DNA from 2 places in the Streptomyces sp. MUSC 14 genome. Region 1 is predicted to be linked to the other one. Evidence: riboswitches for the same ligand, from Rfam matches in the RefSeq annotation. Region 1 holds a riboswitch; the other holds the start of a gene.
The links. Region 1 has a riboswitch for magnesium ahead of BIV25_RS10205 (magnesium transporter MgtE N-terminal domain-containing protein). Riboswitches for the same ligand answer to the same signal wherever they lie in the genome.

Region 1 (9,201 bases):
GCGAGGGCACGACGAAGGTGCGGACGGTCTGCTCGTACTGCGGAGTGGGCTGCGGCATGGTCCTCGACGTCGGCACAGGACCGGACGGACGGCGTACGGTCCTGAAGGCGAGCGGGGACAAGGAACACCCCGCGAACTTCGGACGCCTGTGCACCAAGGGCGCGACCACCGCCGACATGCTCGCCGCCCCCGGCCGGCTGACCGGCGCCCTGGTCCGGCCGGACCGGGGCGCGGAGCCCCGGCCGGCGTCCCTCGCGGCAGCCGTCACCGAGACCGCCCGCCGACTGCGTGCGATCATCGACGAGCACGGCCCCGACGCGGTCGCGCTCTACGTCTCCGGCCAGATGAGCCTGGAGGCGCAGTACCTGGCGAACAAGCTGGCCAAGGGCTTCATCCGCACCAACCAGATCGAGTCGAACTCCCGGCTGTGCATGGCCGGTGCCGGCACCGGTTACAAACTGTCGCTGGGCGCGGACGGACCGCCCGGCTCCTACCAGGACCTCGACCGGGCCGACGTCTTCCTCGTCATCGGGTCCAACATGGCCGACTGCCACCCCATCCTCTTCCTGCGGATGATGGACCGCGTGAAGTCGGCGGGCGCCAGGCTGATCGTCGTCGACCCGCGACGCACCGCCACCGCCGCCAAGGCCGACCTGTTCCTCCAGATCAGACCCGGCACCGACCTCGCGCTGCTCAACGGACTGCTGCACCTGCTGCACGAGAACGGCCACACCGACCCCGGCTTCATCGCCGCGCACACCGAGGGCTGGGAGGCGATGCCCGGCCTCCTGGCCGACTACCCGCCCGCCGCCGTCGCGGAGATCACCGGCGTCCCGGAGGAGCACATCCGCGAGGCGGCCCGGCTGATCGGCGAGGCGGGGGAGTGGACGAGCTGCTGGACGATGGGCCTGAACCAGTCCACGCACGGCACCTGGAACACCAACGCCCTGGTCAACCTGCACCTCGCCACCGGCGCGATATGCCGCCCCGGCTCCGGCCCCTTCTCGCTGACCGGCCAGCCCAACGCCATGGGCGGCCGCGAGATGGGCTACATGGGGCCGGGACTGCCCGGCCAGCGCTCCGTGCTCGCCGACGCCGACCGGGCCTTCGTCGAGGAGCTGTGGCAACTGGAGCCGGGTGCCCTGCGCGCCGACGGGGTCGGCAAGGGCACGGTCGAGATGTTCCGCAAGATGGCCGACGGGGACATCAGGGCCTGCTGGATCATCTGCACCAACCCGGTCGCCTCCGTCGCCAACCGCAAGACGGTCATCGAGGGCCTGGAAGCCGCCGAATTCGTCGTCACCCAGGACGTGTTCGCCGAGACGGAGACGAACGCCTACGCCGACGTCGTCCTGCCCGGCGCGCTGTGGACCGAGACCGAGGGCGTCCTGGTCAACAGCGAGCGCAACCTGACCCTCGCCCGACCCGCCGCCGACCCGCCCGGCGAGGCGACCGCGGACTGGCGGATCATCGCCGCCGTGGCCCGCGAGATGGGGTACGAGAAGGGCTTCGCGTACGACAGCGCGGAGGAGATCTTCGAGGAGATCAAGCGCGCCTGGAACCCGGTGACCGGCTGGGACCTGCGCGGGGTGAGCTACGAGCGGCTGCGGACCACGCCCGTGCAGTGGCCGGCGGCCACGGAGCAGGGGCCCGACCGCAACCCGGTCCGCTACGTCGGCGAGGACGGCACGCTCACCTTCCCGACGGCGAGCGGCCGCGCGGTCTTCCACGCCCGCCCGCACGTCCCGGCGGCCGAAATGCCCGACGACGACTACCCGTTCGTGCTCAACACCGGCCGGCTCCAGCACCAGTGGCACACCCTGACCAAGACGGCGAAGGTGGCCAAGCTCAACAAGCTCGACCCCGGCCCGTTCGTGGAGGTGCACCCCGAGGACGCGGACCGCCTGGGCCTCGCCGACGGGGACTCGGTGGAGGTCGCCTCGCGACGTGGGCGGGCGGTGCTGCCCGCCGTCGTCACCGACCGGGTGCGGCCCGGCTGCTGCTTCGCGCCGTTCCACTGGAACGACCTGTTCGGGGAGTACCTGAGCGTCAACGCGGTGACCAACGACGCCGTCGACCCGCTGTCGTTCCAGCCCGAGTTCAAGATGTGCGCCGTGTCGCTGACCAAGGTCGCCACCGCGGTGACGGTGCGGCCCCCGGTGCCGGCGGGCGCACAGGCCGCGGCCCCGGCCCCGGTCTCTCTGCCCCCCGCCGCACCGTCCACGGTGTCCGTTCCCGGCCCGTTCGGGCTGGAGCCCGCCCCGCCTCCGCCGGTCCTCGCCGCGCACGAACGCCGTTATCTGACCGGCTTCTTGGCGGGCATCCCGTCCGGCGCCCCCGGCGTCCCGGTCCTGCCGCCGGACGCCCCGTTCAGCCCGGAGCACGCCCTGTGGGTCAACGGCGTCCTGGCCGGCATGTACTCCAGGACGAGCGACGCGACACCCCCGGCCGCGACGGAGCCGCACGCTTCCCGCCGCCAGGTGGTGATCCTCTGGGCTTCGCAGACCGGGAACGCTGAGGAGTTCGCGTCCGCGGCAGCGGAGCGGGTCACCGCGGACGGCCACCGCGCCGCCCTGCTGCCCATGGCGGAGGCGGATCCCGCCACGCTGCCCTCCGACGCCGACCTGCTGCTCATCACGAGCACCTTCGGCGACGGCGACGCCCCCGACAACGGCGCCGGCTTCTGGGACGCCCTCGCCGCGCCCGACGCACCACGCCTCGACGGCAGGCGGTACGCCGTCCTGGCCTTCGGCGACTCCTCCTATGACGACTTCTGCGGCCACGGCCGGCGTCTCGACCGGCGCATGGCGGAGCTGGACGCGACACGGCTGGCCCCGCGCACCGACTGTGAACCGGACTACGAGAGCGAGGCCGGAGACTGGCTCGACCGGATACTCGCCACGCTGGGCACCGCCGAGCAGCCGCCGCCCGCCGAGCCCGCGGCCCCTGCCACCCCGCAGGCCGCACCCCGGCCGGCCCGCCCCACCCCGGTCACCGCCCGCCTCATCGGCAACCGCCTGCTCAGCCTGCCCGGCGCCGGCAAGGAGGTCCGGCGCTTCACCTTCGACACCCGCGACAGCGACGCCCCCCTCGGCTACGAGGCCGGGGACGCCCTGTCCGTACAACCGGTCAACCGGCCGGAGCTGGTGGCCGAATGGCTCGCTGTCACCGGCGTCGACGCGGACACGGCCGTACAGGTCAGGCATGCCGGAGAGGTGTCGTTCGCCGAAGCGCTGCTCCGGCACCTGGACATCTCCCGGGTCACCCCCGACCTGCTGCGCTTCGCCGCCGACCGCACCCGTGACCCGCGCGAGCTGCGCAAGCTGCTCCGGCCCGACAACAAGGGCGAGTTGGCGCAGTGGTCGTGGGGGCGCCAGGCCGTCGACGTCGTCGCCGGGTTCGGCGTCCGGGCCGCGGCGCAGGACTGGGCCGACGTGCTGGGGCGGCTGCAGCCCCGGCTGTACTCCATATCGTCCAGCCCCCTGACCGACGCCCACCTGGTGTCCCTGACGGTCTCCGTGGTCCGGTACGAGAACCCGGACGGGCGGCCCCGCCAGGGCGTGTGCTCGCCGTTCCTCGCGGACGCGGAGCCCGGCACCCCGGTGCCGGTCCGGGTCCACCGGGCACCGCACTTCCGCCCGCCCGCCGACCCCGCCACCCCGGCCGTGATGGTGGGCCCCGGCACGGGCGTCGCGCCCTTCATCGGCTTCCTGGAGGAGCGGCGGGCCCGCGGCCACCGCGCCCCGAACTGGCTGTTCTTCGGCGAACAGCACCGGGCGACGGACTTCTACTACGAGCAGGAGCTGACCGCGTTCCTCGCCGGGGGCACGCTCACCCGCCTCGACACCGCCTTCTCCCGGGACCAGCGCGCCAAGGTCTACGTCCAGGACCGGATGCGCGAACACGGCCCTCTCCTGTGGTCCTGGCTCCAGGACGGCGCCCACTTCTACGTATGCGGCGACGCCTCCCGCATGGCCAAGGACGTCGACCGGGCCCTGCGTGAGATCGCCGTCGCGCACGGCGGCCTGGACGAGGCCGAGGCCGCCACCTATGTGAAGCAACTCGGCGCCGACAAGCGGTATGTGCGGGACGTGTACTGATGCCGGTCTGGTCTCCGTTCCGTAGTGTGCAGGTCAAGGGCAGGTCATGGGTGCGGAAGGCGGATTGCGGTACGCGTATCGTTGGTGCGGACAAACGAAAGGCACCTCGTTCGGTGAGGCGTCTTCACGGACACAGGCCACTGATCCCACCCGTCGAGAGACGCTCCGGATCAGGACAGGTCTCCCCGGCCCAAGGGGTGACCCCAAGTGGCTTCCCCCTACGGGGATCACGCCGTGGAGTGCCAAAGCTCTGACGAGAAGGGGTGTGCCGGGCCGAGTCGGCTCCGGCTGCCCTCCGCCACAGGACCGCGACACTCTCCGCGCGGCCGTGACCGGGAGGAGGCGACATGGACAGTAGTCCGGGCCATAGTCGGCCCCTCATCGTGTTGTCCGCGCCGTCCTTCCGCGGCCCGCAGCAGCCTCCTCGTCGCTGATCCCCGACCGGGTCACCCGGTCGGCAGACCGTGCGCCGGTGCGCGCCCGGTGCGCCGGCGCGGGGACGACATGCGCTGCCACGGGCCGCCCGTAGCCCCGCCATACCGGGGCAAGGGGGTGTTCATCTTGGCTGCCCACACTCTGCTCATGTCCACTTCGGCCCGCCTGCGCGACCGCCGGGTCAACCTGGAGCGCCGTGCCACCACGTCCAAGGCGGTCCGTACCTCGTTGGTCTCCCTCGCCGGGCTGATCGGCGGACCGGCCACCAATCAGTCCGGCGACGAGGTCGGCCGCGTCGTCGACGTCGTCGCCCGGCTCTACGGCACCGACTCCTACCCGCCGGTCACCGGGCTCATCCTGCGCATCGGCCGCCGCCACACCTTCCTGCCCGCCGACGCCCTCGGCAAGGTGCACGCCGGACACGTGCGGCTGCGCACCGCCCGCGTCGACCTGCGTGACTTCGTCCGCCGTCCCGGCGAGGCGCTGCTCGCCAAGGACGTGCTCGACCACCAGCTGGTCGACGTCGACGGCGTCCAGGTGACCCGCGCCGCCGACCTGTATCTCGCGCCCCTGGTCGACCAGGTCGTCCTCGTCGGCGTGGACGTCTCGCTGCCCACCCTGCTGCGCCGGCTCGGCCCGCGCCGCTGGCAGGCCCGCCCCACCCCGGAGCGGGTGCTGGACTGGCAGGCCATAGCCCCCTTCGCCGAGCAGGCCACCGAGGGCCCGCCCGAGGTCCGGCTGCGCGCCTCCCGAGCCGCGCTGCACCGGCTGCGCCCGGCCGACCTCGCCGACATCCTCGAAGACCTCGGCCGCGCCGAACGCCAGCAGCTGCTCGACTGGCTGGAACCGGAGCAGGCCGCCGACGCGCTGGAGGAGATGGAGCCCGCCGAGCTGCAGAACCTGCTGCGCGAGGCACAGCCGGAACACGCCGCCCGCCTGGTCGACGAGATGGAGCCCGACGAGGCCACCGACGCCCTGCGCGACCTCAGGCGCGAGGAGCGCGAGGCCCTGCTGAACCGGATGCCCAAGGACGAGGCCGCCGAACTGCGCCGGCTGCTCGCCCACCGGGAGGGCACGGCGGGCGGTGCGATGACCACGCTGCTGATCACCGCCCGGCCGGACGAGACCGTCGCCGAGGTGCGCGGCCGGCTGGCCGAGCAGCACGAGCACCGCACCGAGATCGACGCGGTCGCCGTGGTGGACGGCACGGACCGGCTGCTGTGCGACATCCCGCTGTTCGACGTCGCGGTGGCCGAGGACACCACCCCCATATCCGACCTCGTCACCTGGCTGGCCCAGTTCGGCCCGCCGGACACCGTCCGTGCCGACACCTCCCTGGCCGAGGCCGCCGACCAACTGGTCGCGGCCCGCGCCTCCTCACTCCTGGTGGTCGACGACAGCGACCGCCCGCTCGGCCGGATCCTGGCCGACGACCTGCTCGACGCGATGCTGCCCGAACGCGGGCGGCTGCACTTCCGGAGGTTCCTGCAGTGACCCGCGACCTCGACACCGCCACCGCGGCACCGCAGGCCACCACGCCCGCACGCCGGACCGGCTGGCGGCGCATCACCATGATCGCGGCGGTGGCCGGACCCGGACTGGTCGCCGCGAACGCGGGCAACGACGCCGCCGGCATCGCCACCTACGCCTCGGCGGGCTCCCAGTTCACCTACGGCACCCTGTTCTTCATGGTGCTCGTGACCCTCGCCCTGGTGATGGTGCAGGAGATGGCCGTCCGCCTCGGCGCCTACACGGGCAAGGGCCTCGGGGCCCTGATCCGCGAGCAGTTCAGCCTCCGCCTGACCGCGCTCGCCGTGTTCTGCCTGCTGCTCGCCAACACCGGCCTGGTGGTGAGCGAGTTCGCCGGCATCGGGGCCGCCTTCGAACTCCTCGGCGTCCCCAAGTGGGCGGTCATCCCGCCGGCCGCGGTGCTGCTCTGGGCGCTGGTGCTGTTCGGCTCCTACCACTGGGCCGAACGCATCTTCCTGATCATGTCGCTGGCCTTCTTCGCCTACCCGGTCGCGATGATCCTCGGCCACCCGGACTGGGGCGCGGTCGGCCACCACCTCGTCGTGCCGCACATGGAACCGAACAAGGCCTTCATCCTGCTGGCAGTCGCCCTGATCGGCACGACGGTCAGCCCGTACATGCAGTTCTACGCCGCCGCTGGCGTCGTCGACCGGGGCGCCAAGCCCGCCGACTACCCGCTGATCCGCGCCGACGCCGTCCTCGGCGCCGTCTTCGCCTGCGTCATCAGCCTGACCATCATCATCGCCACGGCCTCCGCCATCGGCGGCACCGGCCCGCTGGACTCCGCCGCCCAGGCCGCCGAGGCGCTCAAGCCGGTCGCGGGCCGCAACGCCGAGCTGCTGTTCGCGCTCGGTCTGCTCGGCGCATCCGCCCTGGCCGGAGCCGTCGTCCCGCTCTCGGCGAGCTACGCCATAGGAGAGGCCGCGGGCGTGGAGCGCTCCGTCTCCCGCAGCTTCCGGGACGCCCCGCTCTTCCTCGGCCTGTTCACCGCCCAGATCGTGCTGGGCGCGGTGGTCGCGATGACCCCGGTCGACGTCATCCAGCTGCTGATCGGCACCCAGGTCCTGCAGGGCCTGATCAGCCCGATCGTCCTGGTCTACCTCCTGGTGCTGACCAACCGCCGCTCGGTCCTCGGCCCGGCCGCCAACGGCCCGCGCTACCGCGTCGCCGCCACCGCCGTGGTCGTCGGCGTCGCCGCCATGTCGACGATCCTCCTCGTCCAGACGCTCCTCGGCTGGTTCGGTCTCGGCTGATCCACGCCGTTCACCCCGGCGTGCCGCACCCCGATGCCGGGCCGCGGGCTGCCGGGGACTACCGTCCCTTGGTGGACCCGAGCCGGACTCTTCCGCCCCGAGGCCCCCGTACCGAGCCGAAGGAGGACGTTCCGCATGGATGGCCACGCGCCGACCGCACTGGCGGCCGGTCAGCTCCCCGAGCTGACCACAGGACGACTGCTGTCCACGTGGCAGCTGGACATCCCCGCCCTGCTGCTGGTCATCGCCCTGGGCGCGCTCTACGGCTGGGGCCTCGCGCGGCTGCGCGAGCGGGGCGAGCCGTGGCCGCCGGTCCGCGTGGCCGCGTTCGTGCTGCTCGGCCTGGGTGCGCTGGTGGTGGCCACGATGTCCGCGCTGGCCGTCTACGACCATGTGCTGTTCTGGCCGGCCGCCGTGCAGAACGTGCTGCTGGACCTCGTCGCCCCGCTCGGCCTCGCCCTCGGCGACCCGCTGCGGCTCGCCGTCGAGGCTCTGCCGGAGGGCGCCGCCGGACGGCTGCGCCGGGCCGTGTCCGGCCGCCTGGTGCGTGTGCTCACCTTCCCCTTCATCAGCACCGCCCTCGTGCTCGCCACGGAACTGACGGTCTACTTCACGCCGTACTTCGCCACGGCCCTGCGCGTGGGCTGGCTGCACGAGCTGATGTACCTCCACCTGCTCGTGGCCGGCTGTCTCTTCGTCGTACCGATGCTGACCCACGAGCAGACGCTGCCCCGCTGGTGCACCCACCCGGTCCGGGCCGCCCTCGTCTTCCTGGACGGCATCGTCGACGCGGTCCCGGGCGTCGTGGTGATGACGCACGGCACGCTGATCGCGGGCGCCTGGTACCTGCACCACGCGCCGACCTGGTCCCCGGACGTCCGGCACGACCAGCAGATCGGCGGCGGCGCGATGCTCAGCATCGCCGAGCTGGTCGCCCTGCCTTTCCTGCTGGCCCTCCTCTACCAGTGGGCGCGCGCCGAGCGCGTCCAGAACGCCGCCCTGGACCGCCGCCTGGACGCGGAACTCACCCCCGCCGTCGTGCCCGCCCCCGCCGTGGAGCACGCCCAGCGGGCCCCGTCTGCCGAGACCGAGCGGGTACGCCCCTGGTGGGAGACGGAACAGAACGAGGTGGCCCAGCGGATCCGGGGCCAGCACCGGGAGAGGTGACATCGGCCGCGGACCCGGTGGGGCCGGACGGAGCAGGGACTCCGGCCGGCCCCACCGTCGTGTCCGCTCAGGCGCCGAGCGCGTCCAGGACGGCGTTCGCCATCACGCGTTCCCCGGTGGCGTTCGGGTGCAGCGGCAGGGTGGGGGAGGCGGGGACCAGTCCCTCGATCCAGGGCGCCGCGGAACAGCTGTCGTGGCCCCGGGTCGGGGTGAGCGTGTCCACGTACGTGGCGCCGTCGGACCGGGCGGTGGCCGCGAGCGTGTCGTCGAGATCGCCCAGCACGGACCGCAGGAACGCGATGTCCCCGGTCGTGACCGGCAGCCTGCCGAGGCACTTTTCGGGGTCGTCGGGAAGCACCGCCGGATACCCGACGACCAGCACCCTGGCCTGCGGGGCCCGCGCACGGATCAGCCGCAGGGCGCTGCCGAGCTGGGCCGCCGCGGTGTCCGTTCGCTCGTGGAGAGTGTTCTGGTAGTAGTCGCGGCAGGGGGCACCGAGCGGATCCGTCACCGAGAGCGCGGTGCAGGTGACGGCGAGGTCCCCGAAGCCGAAGTCCGAGGTGCCGAGGTTGTCGCCCGCGACGGTGAGCGTGACCAGGGTGGTGTCCGGCGCGACGGCGTCGAGCTGGGGGCCGTTGACCACGACTCCGGCGTCCCTCTGGGCCGTCGTGAGCGCACCGACCTTCGCGCCCGCACAGGTCACGTCCCGGTACGTG
Region 2 (9,201 bases), on a different contig from region 1:
GCGACACTCGCCGAGGACACCGACCTCACCATGGCGATCTGGCGTGACGGCTGGCGCGTGGTCTACGAGGAGAAGGCCATCGCCTGGACCGAGGCTCCCGCTTCCCTCGGCGCACTGTGGCGGCAGCGTTACCGCTGGTGCTACGGCACCCTGCAGGCGATGTGGAAGCACCGCGGCGCCGCCCGCCAGAGCGGCGCAGCCGGCACCTTCGGCCGTCGCGGGCTGCTGTTCCTGCTGCTCTTCCAGGTGCTGCTGCCGTTGTTCGCACCCTTGGTCGACGTGCTCAGCGTGTACGGGCTGATCTTCCTCGACCCCGTCCACGTACTGCTGCTGTGGTGCTCGTTCCTGCTCGTCCAGGTCGTCACCGGAGCCTATGCGTTCCGTCTCGACGGCGAACGGCTCGGACCGCTGTGGAGCCTGCCGTTCCAGCAGTTCGTCTACCGCCAGTTGATGTACCTCGTGGTGGTCCAGTCGGTCGCCACGGCCCTGTCCGGCAGCCGCCTGCGCTGGCAGCGCATGGAGCGCTACGGCTCCCACCAGGAACCACCGCTGTCACCGGCGACGGGGGCGCGGGGCTGACGACCGCGGCCGTGTGGTCAGGCCCTGTTCGCGCGGAAGGCGACGGGCGCGGAAAGTGCGGGACACCACACGGGTCACGGCTCGCTGATCGCGGCCTTGTACAGGTCGGCCGCCTGGCTGCCCAGTGTCACGCTGTAGGACACGTCCGCGGTGTCGCCGCCCGCGTCATAGCCGCCGAGCACGCCGACGACCTGGCCCTCGCCGTTGATCCAGGGGCTGCCGCTGGTGCCGTGGGTGAAGGCGGGGCAGTCGATGCGCTGCTGGGTGCTGCTGTGTGACGTCGCCTTGTTGGTGCAGCTGATGGGCGCCTCGCGGGAGCCGGGGTAGCCGATGACGGTGACGGCGGTGGCGCCGGTGGTCGTTCCGGGCGTGAACCGGTTGGCTCCCACCACCTCCTCGATCGCCTTGCCGTCCTGGTCGTCAACGGTGGCGAAGGCCAGGTCGCTGTCCTCGTCCTGATCCCTGGTCCATGCGTCGGGCAGATAGCGGTGCCCCAGCTTCCATGCCCCGTACGGCGCGTGCCCGTCCCGGTAGCCCGGCACGAACACCAGGTCGGTGCCGGTGTCGCTCACGCAGTGCGCGGCGGTGACGATGAGGTCGCCCCGGGGACTGTGCACGACCGAGGCCGTGCAGACGTGCCCACCGGACAGGTCGTCGGCCCGGTCCGCGCCGAACAGCGCGCCGACCCGCGCCGTCTGTCGATCGGCGACCACGTCGCCGGTGGCTCCGAGGGCCTGTGCCGGGGGTCCCGCCTGCCCCGCGATGCCCTCCACGCACGCGCGCTGCGCTGCCGGGTGCCCCTCCGCCTTGTGATCGCATGCACCGGACGCCGGGACTTGCGACACGGACCGCGAGGGCCTGGTCCTGACCTCGGCGGCCGCCATGGACGAGGTCAGGGTGAGCATCACCACAGCGGCGAGCAACGCGGGACGCGAGGTGACCAAGATGCGTGAGATGCGCTCCATCAGTGATCACTCTGCCTCACGAAGGTGCCGCACGCGCTCCGACTTAACGGAGATTTTCCTGTGAAACCCCATACGGCCGCCGGGCACCCTGGTCCAGGCTCGCATGATTCCTCGGTGATCCTGGTGGACGCATGAGACCGGCCCCGTGTCAAGACTTCGTCAATCAGTTGCGTGATCTCGCAACTATGAGGCTATGCTGTCGGAGGTTTGAAAAGGGCACCTCGTTCGGTGAGGCGTCTTCACGGACACAGGCCACTGACCCCACGACGTCGAGAGACGCCCAGGGTCAGGACACCTCTCCCCGGCCTAAGGGGTGAGGCCAAGTGGCTTCCCCGGCAAGGGGATTACGCCGTGGAGTGCCAAAGCTCTGACGAGTTGGGGTGTACCGGCCGCTCTGGTGCGGGCCGGTCCGCTCCATGCCGAGTCGTTGCCGACGCGCACAGGTCGCGTCCCCGGCCGGAAGGAGGCGAGAGACATGGACTGCAGCAGCAGTAGTCCGGGCCATAGTCGGCCCCTGAACCGTTTGTCCTCGCATTCTTCCGGCACGCGGTAACCACCTCCCCTGCGCGGATCCATGCCGCGTCCTGAGCCCCGTACGGCCCTGCGCCGTGACGGGTCGCCGTCCTGCGCGCTCGCGCAGGGGGGATGGCTTACGCGTGCCCCCTACCTCCCCCTTCTGGGGGGATTCGGGAGGTACGTGCATCATGACCACCGTTTCCCATGTGTCCGAGGCGCCGCGCTCCGCGGTCCTGGACGACGCGCATGTCGGCGACATCCAGGGCGCGCTCGGCACCATCAGGCTCGACGACACCGCGCCCCGCGCCGGGCTGTCCGCCAAGCTGAAGACGCTCCTCGCCATAGTCGGGCCGGGCCTGATCGTGATGGTCGGTGACAACGACGCCGGGGCGTTCGCCACCTACGGCCAGGCCGGCCAGAACTACGGCACCCACCTGCTGTGGACCCTGCTCCTGCTCGTGCCCGTGCTGTACGTCAACCAGGAGATGGTGCTGCGGCTCGGCGCGGTCACCGGCGTCGGCCACGCCCGCCTGATCCTGGAGCGCTTCGGTAAGTTCTGGGGCGCGTTCAGCGTCATCGACCTGTTCCTGCTCAACGCGCTCACCCTGGTGACCGAGTTCATCGGCATCACCCTGGCCACCGGCTACCTGGGCCTGCCCAAGGCCGCCTCCGTGGTGCTCGCCGCCGCGATCATCATCGCCTCGGCCTTCACCGGTTCCTTCCGCCGCTTCGAGCGGGTCGCCATCGCACTGTGCGCGGCCTCGCTGCTGCTGGTGCCCATCTACTTCATGGTCCACCCGCGCGCCTCGCAGACGGCCCGCGACTTCGTCGTCCCGAACATGCCCGGCGGCACCGGCCAGTTGTCCACCGTCATGCTGCTGATCATCGGCATCGTCGGCACGACAGTCGCCCCGTGGCAGTTGTTCTTCCAGCAGTCCTACGTGATCGACAAGCGGATCACCCCGCGCTTCATGAAGTACGAGAAGATCGACCTGTGGATCGGCATCGCCGTCGTGGTCATCGGCGCGGCCGCGATGATGGGCTTCACCGCCGCCGCGTTCGCCGGCACCCACGACTTCGGCAACTTCACCGACGCGGGCGCCATCGCCACCGGCCTGGAGCACAAGGCCGGCAAGCTCGCCGGCGTGCTGTTCGCCATCGCGCTGCTGGACGCCTCCATCATCGGCGCCTTCGCCGTCTCCCTGTCCACCGCCTACGCCATCGGCGACGTCTTCGGCATCAGGCACTCCCTCCACCGAGGCGTCAAGGGAGCCAAGGGCTTCTACGCCGTCTACGCCGGCCTGGTCGCGGCTGCCGCTGCCATCGTCCTGATCCCGGGTTCGCCGCTGGGCCTGCTCACCGAAGGCGTCCAGACGCTGGCCGGGGTCCTGCTTCCCTCCGCCAGCGTGTTCCTGCTCCTGCTGTGCAACGACAAGGCCGTCCTCGGCCCCTGGGTGAACGGACCGAAGACCAACGCGTTCACGGCGGCCGTCGTCGGGGTCCTGGTCGCCCTGTCGATCATCCTGACCGCCTCGGTCCTCTTCCCCGACATCTCCTCCGAGGCGATCCTCGACATCATGGCCGCCTGCGGCATCGTCGGGGTACTCGCCGCCGGATACGCCTTCACCCGCCGCCGCACCGGCACCAAGGAAGACCCGATCGACCGCACCGGCCGCGACAACTGGCGGATGCCGCCACTGCAGACCCTGACCCGGCCTGCCATGTCGACCGCCCGCAAGATCGGCATGGGCGCCCTGCGGACCTATCTGCTCATCGCCATGATCCTCGTCGTCATCAAGATCGTCGAGGTCGCCCTCGGCCACTGAGCCCGCGCTGTCCGGGGTACGCGCACCCAGTGCCCCGGACAGCCCGAAAACCATCCACTGTCGCGTACCGGACAGGGGAGGCACACCGTCGCTCGCCGCTCTCGACCGCGTCCGGCTCGCAGCCCCGCCCGACAGCGAGGAGATTCCGCGCGCCCTCTGCACCGGCGCGCTCGGCATGAGGGAGATTCCCAGGCCGCCGGTGCCGGCCGCCCGGGGTCGTTGCCGGCTCGCCACGCCCGACGGCCGCGTCCAGCAGTTCCTGGGCATGCGTGACCTGGACACGCGTTGACCGGGCGGACCACGATGAAAGACGGACAGGAAGAAAAACGCCGATGAGGCCCCTGCCCCACTCGCACACCGGCGAGGGCGCCACCGTACTCGGCGTTCTGCTGCCGACGGTGCCGAAGCCGACCGCGCCGGCCGCCGCCCCGCGCGCCGACCGGCCGATCGCCGTCGGCACCCTGCTCGGGGCCGTCACCGCGACCTTCGTGGTGATCGCGGTGGTGGTGCACCGCCACCGCCGAGCCCAGTGAGAGCGGCACTGACCGCTTTCGTCGACAGGCGTTTTCCGGGCTTCGGGGGCCGACACCGGTCCGGCGCTGTCGACGTCGTCGTACGACTCCGCACAGCGGCCCCGGGCGAATGCGGTCTTCAGTCGGTGGGCCTCTTCGGCGAGCGCGTCGCCTGCCGTCACAGACCCTCGGTGAAGGACTCGCGGCGGCGTGGGGCGCGGAGGCGAGTTCCCGGGCTCGCCGTCGCCGCCCACCGTCGGCCGGCGGAGAAGCTGGGCGATACGTGGGACGCGATCCACACCCCCACGCCGTCACCATGGCCCGGGAGATGTCCGTTCTACTTGCGGTAGGCGCGCAGCAGGACAGCCACCGTCGTCGCGATGCCCACCATCGCGACGACGAGGATGATCCGGAGCCCGTCGCCCGCCAGGAGCGGGGCGGCCATGTCATGGGGATGGGTCATCGTATGTACCTGTGGCCTTTCGAGTCGCTGTGCTTTGCGGTGTGTTGTGCACGGCGGTCAAGGGACGCTCTGCCGGCCGTGCCCATCCGGGCGTGACGGTGCGTCGAGGCGGGTCAGGTCGCGCAGTCGTGTCCGTTCCCCCTCGTCGGCGCCAGGCGGACCTGGCCCACCGCGGGCCGTGCGCGGCGCCATTGCCGACAGACCCTTGCGGTACACCACCGGACACTCCGGTGATGTACGGGACGCTTCGGCCGGCGCTGCGTGGTGTGAGGTCACCAGTCGCCACCGCCGAAGTCGCCCCCACCGTCGGAGCCGAAGTCACCGAAGCTGCCCCCGAAGTCGGAGGCGTTGAAGTCCGCACCGGAGAACTCACCGCCCTCCGGCATTTCGACAGCACCCGGGAAGCCGTCGCCGCCGTCGGCGAAGGCCGAGGGCGCGCTGAGCACGCTGCCGAGCAGAGTGCCGGCGAGCAGGCCGCCGACCACACCGCCGGCGCCGCCGAAGTAGCCGCCCGCCCACGGGGCGTAGGCCGGGCCCGCGCTCCAGTAGGGCTGGGCGCCCTGGCCGGTGGGCACCATCCGGGTCAGCGGCCGGCCGCCCTGGCTCACCCGCAGCGCGTCGTCGGCGCAGGCGGGCACCATGCGCAGTACTCCACCCGGCGGGCACCAGTTCACATCGCTGACCGACGGGCCGTGGCGGGGATCGAAGAAGCACGGGACGCGCCGCTGGGGCAGCGGCGCACCGGTGCGCCGGGCGGCGAGGACGGCCAGCGCGAACCGGCCCTCGGCAAGGGTCTCGGTGACCGGCTGCACCTCCTGCGGGCGCGTTGCCGCGGCCATGTGCTGCTTGGCGCGGTCGTAGGCGTCCAGGGCGCGGGTGTAGTCGTCACGCATCGCGTCCGTGGCACCCGGCTCGGACGGTTGGAAGCCGAGGCGGTCCAACTCCTCGCCGAATGCCGTGATGTCCTCGTCCACCACCACGCGCAGCGCCTCCAGTTCAGCCCGCTCGCGTTCCTCCTGCTTCTTCCGTGATCGCCGGTACAGCGCGTATCCGCCGCCGGCCGCACCGACCGCGACCAGCCCGCCGACCAGGATGCCGGTGGCCGAACCGCCGCCTCCCGATGCCTCCCAGGACGCGGGGGCATGCCCCTTGGCCTGCCGGAGCGCCTGGTCCGCGAAGGCGTTCACCTCGGCGGAGGCGTCGGAGGCGTACGAACGCCTGACCGCGGCCTTGAGGTTGTCGACCGCGGCCTTCGGCATCACCTGGCGGTCGGCACCCGCGTTGAACCCGGCGCCGAGCCGGACCGCGTACACGCCCGTGATGCCGGTCAGGGAGCGCAGGTCCCGCAGTACAGTGGCCCGCGGATACTCAGGGGTCTCGGGCAGTACGGCGACGAAGACCGGCCTGTCCGCCTTCTTGATCTTCTCGGCGAGCTGGTCGGCCTCCGCTTTCGGCAACTCACCGCTGGCCCGGGGATCGACGTACACCGGTCCTTTGCGGAACGCGTCCGCCACGGCGGCGGGGCCGGTTTCGGCGGCCGATGCGCCGGCTGTCGGCAACGTGAGCGTCACCGCGGCTGTCACGGCGAGCGCGGCCAGCGGCCGGGCCAGGTACCGGGTCCGTGCGAGAGAGGTGAGCAAGGGGAGAGCCTCCTGGTCCTCCGAGACGGGCAAGTGTAAATACTTTACCTACTGCGCAAGTGAGCAATCGCAAGTGGTCGTACCCCAGTCGTGGATCCGAGCGGCGAGCGGGCTCTGCGGGACGAACCGTCCGCGGATACGGCGGTGGGGTGCGCCCGCCACTCTCCGGGCGTCGGGGAAGGGCGGGGCCGGGTGTGGTGCGCACCGACGGGAGTCGGCCGGTCCGGACGGTCGGGGAGTGGCTGATCCACTCGGGCTCCGGACCGGTTTTGGTCCGGGCGGCGGAGATGCCGAGCCTGTGACGCAGGTCGGCGGTGAGGTCGTCGACGACGGTGAAGCCTCCGACGGGGCCGCAGATGCCGCACGGGAGACGAGCGGAGAAGTCGTGGGCGACCCCTTCGAGGAGGCGCCGGTGTCCTGGTCGAGACCGGTCGGTGCGCGGCGGGCTGCGATTTTCGGCGGGTGGGGAGCCGAAGCGGGTGGAGCGCATGCCCAGGTGTGTCAGGTGCGGGCGGTGGCCTGCTGGTCCAGGGGGTAGCTGGAGGGGGTGTCTGGCGCGGCGGCCGAGGACGAGTGCGGTTCGGCCGGTGTACCCGACGGCCTCGCCGGGTGGTCCGTGGAGTCGCTCGTGCGGTACGCCATGCCGGATGCCGTCCTTGTGTCGCCATGGGGGCTTTCGGCTGTGCCGCAGTTCGCAGTGCCGACCGGGGCTCGGGGCACTGTTCCGCAGATCGCGGATCCGTGCCTTGTGGCACGGCCTACGGCGATCCCGCACGCCCCTGTTCCTGTACGCGCTTCACCTTGCCCGTGCCTCACCTTGCCTGCGCCCAGGGTCAAGTGTCGACCAGTGCACGGCCATTGACCGGTAAGCCCGCCGCCTCCTTCGGTAACGCAGCAGTCAGGAATCCGGAACCCGCCTTGTTTGTCGCGTACTCAACAAGTCATCGTCGTCGCGGGCCGCCGCCCCCACCAGGAACCACACCGGTGGACCCCGCATGTGCACGCCTCTGTCACCCACCAGCAGGAGGCTCTACCTTGCGTACGTCGTCCCTCGAATCCCCCCATACGCACGGCAGATGGCGCCGCGTCGGCTCCGCAGCCGTCACCGTCGCCGCTCTCGCCCTCGCCGGACTCGGCACCGCGGCCCACGCGAGCGCGGTCACCCCGACGGTCCCCACGCCGGTGAGCACGAAGACGATCGCCGCCGCCGTCGCCAGGGCCCATGTGCAGTACACCCGACAGTGCGGCGACACCCCGAAGAAGGGCTACGCGGCCTGTCACGCCCTGCGCGTCACCAGCGGCACCACCGCCTTCCAGGAGGAGCAGGCGGCGAAGAAGGGCGTCGCGCCCCTGACCGTGAAGCCGAACGCCGCCTCGGACTCGCCCACCGGCTACGGCCCGAGCGATCTCCAGTCGGCCTACGGCCTGGCCTCCGCCGCCTCCTCCAGCGGCTCCGGCAGGACCATCGCCATCGTCGACGCCTACGACGACCCGAACGCCGAGTCGGACCTGGCCGCCTACCGCTCGAACTACGGCCTGTCCGACTGCACGTCGTCCAACGGCTGCTTCACGAAGGTCGCCCAGGACGGTTCCGCCAACCTCCCGACCGCCGACAGCGGCTGGGCCGGCGAGATCTCGCTCGACCTCGACATGGCCTCCGCCATCTGCCCCAACTGCAACATCACGCTCGTCGAGGCCAACTCCTCCTCGATGGACGACCTCGGCACGGCCGTGAACGAGGCCGTCAGCCTGGGTGCCACGTCCGTCTCCAACAGCTACGGAGGCTCGGAGGACTCCACCGACACGACGTACGACTCCGAGTACTTCAACCACCCGGGCGTCGCCATCACCGTCTCCGCCGGTGACAGCGGCTACGGTGCCGAGTACCCGGCGACCTCCCAGTACGTGACGGCCGTGGGCGGCACCAGCCTGTCCACGTCCTCCGACAGCCGCGGCTGGAGCGAGTCCGTGTGGAACACCTCCAGCACCGAGGGCACCGGATCCGGCTGCTCCGCGTACGACCCGAAGCCGAGCTGGCAGACCGACACCGGCTGCTCCAACCGCATGGAGGCCGACGTCTCCGCGGTCGCCGACCCGGCCACCGGCGTCTCGGTCTATGACACGTACGGCACCAGCAGCAGCTGGAACACCTACGGCGGCACCAGCGCGTCCTCGCCGATCATCGCGGGTGTCTACGCCCTCGCCGGTTCGCCGGGCTCCGGTGACTACCCGGCTCAGTACCCGTACGGCAAGGCCGGCACATCGGCGCTGAACGACGTGACCAGCGGCAGCAACGGTACCTGCGACACGGACTACTTCTGCACCGCGGGCACCGGCTACGACGGTCCGACCGGCTGGGGTACCCCCGAGGGCGTCAGCGCCTTCAGCGCCGGCTGATCCGCACCGTACGACCTCCCCCTCGGGTCACGGGGAGCCGCCGTCAGAAGGCGACGCGGATTTCCCCGGCGGCATGGGCGGGGGGACGGGAAACGGCAGCCGCCGTGCCCCGTTCCCCCGCTTCACGCGCGCTCCTGCCGGCGGCCCCTCTCGGCCGATCCGCCCCTGCGGGGCGGATACCGGCTCGAAAACCTGCTGCCGAGGGTGGGGCGCGCCTTCGGATGGTGCCTCGGGCAGCTGAGGGCCGCTCGATGTGCCGCCCGTCTGGTCACCCGACGGCGTTTTCCAGCCGCGAGCCCGGGT

Region 2: linked by a shared signal. The riboswitch ahead of BIV25_RS21680 (Nramp family divalent metal transporter) and the one ahead of BIV25_RS10205 (magnesium transporter MgtE N-terminal domain-containing protein) in region 1 are both predicted to bind magnesium.

Annotation. Positions count from the first base shown of each region.
Region 1 covers NZ_MLYN01000017.1:192,725-201,925, reverse strand. Annotated here, with positions in the region: gene BIV25_RS10210 (bifunctional nitrate reductase/sulfite reductase flavoprotein subunit alpha) at 1-4,100, shown strand, start outside; M-box (ykoK) riboswitch at 4,199-4,370, shown strand; gene BIV25_RS10205 (magnesium transporter MgtE N-terminal domain-containing protein) at 4,683-6,029, shown strand; gene BIV25_RS10200 (NRAMP family divalent metal transporter) at 6,026-7,318, shown strand; gene BIV25_RS10195 (cytochrome c oxidase assembly protein) at 7,454-8,485, shown strand; gene BIV25_RS10190 (SGNH/GDSL hydrolase family protein) at 8,553-9,201, opposite strand, start outside.
Region 2 covers NZ_MLYN01000034.1:41,239-50,439, forward strand. Annotated here, with positions in the region: gene BIV25_RS21670 (bifunctional polysaccharide deacetylase/glycosyltransferase family 2 protein) at 1-579, shown strand, start outside; gene BIV25_RS21675 (serine protease) at 654-1,544, opposite strand; M-box (ykoK) riboswitch at 1,758-1,931, shown strand; gene BIV25_RS21680 (Nramp family divalent metal transporter) at 2,249-3,886, shown strand; gene BIV25_RS21685 (hypothetical protein) at 4,219-4,419, shown strand; gene BIV25_RS53025 (hypothetical protein) at 4,736-4,861, opposite strand; gene BIV25_RS21690 (hypothetical protein) at 5,134-6,501, opposite strand; gene BIV25_RS51215 (hypothetical protein) at 7,003-7,143, opposite strand; gene BIV25_RS21695 (S53 family peptidase) at 7,537-8,898, shown strand.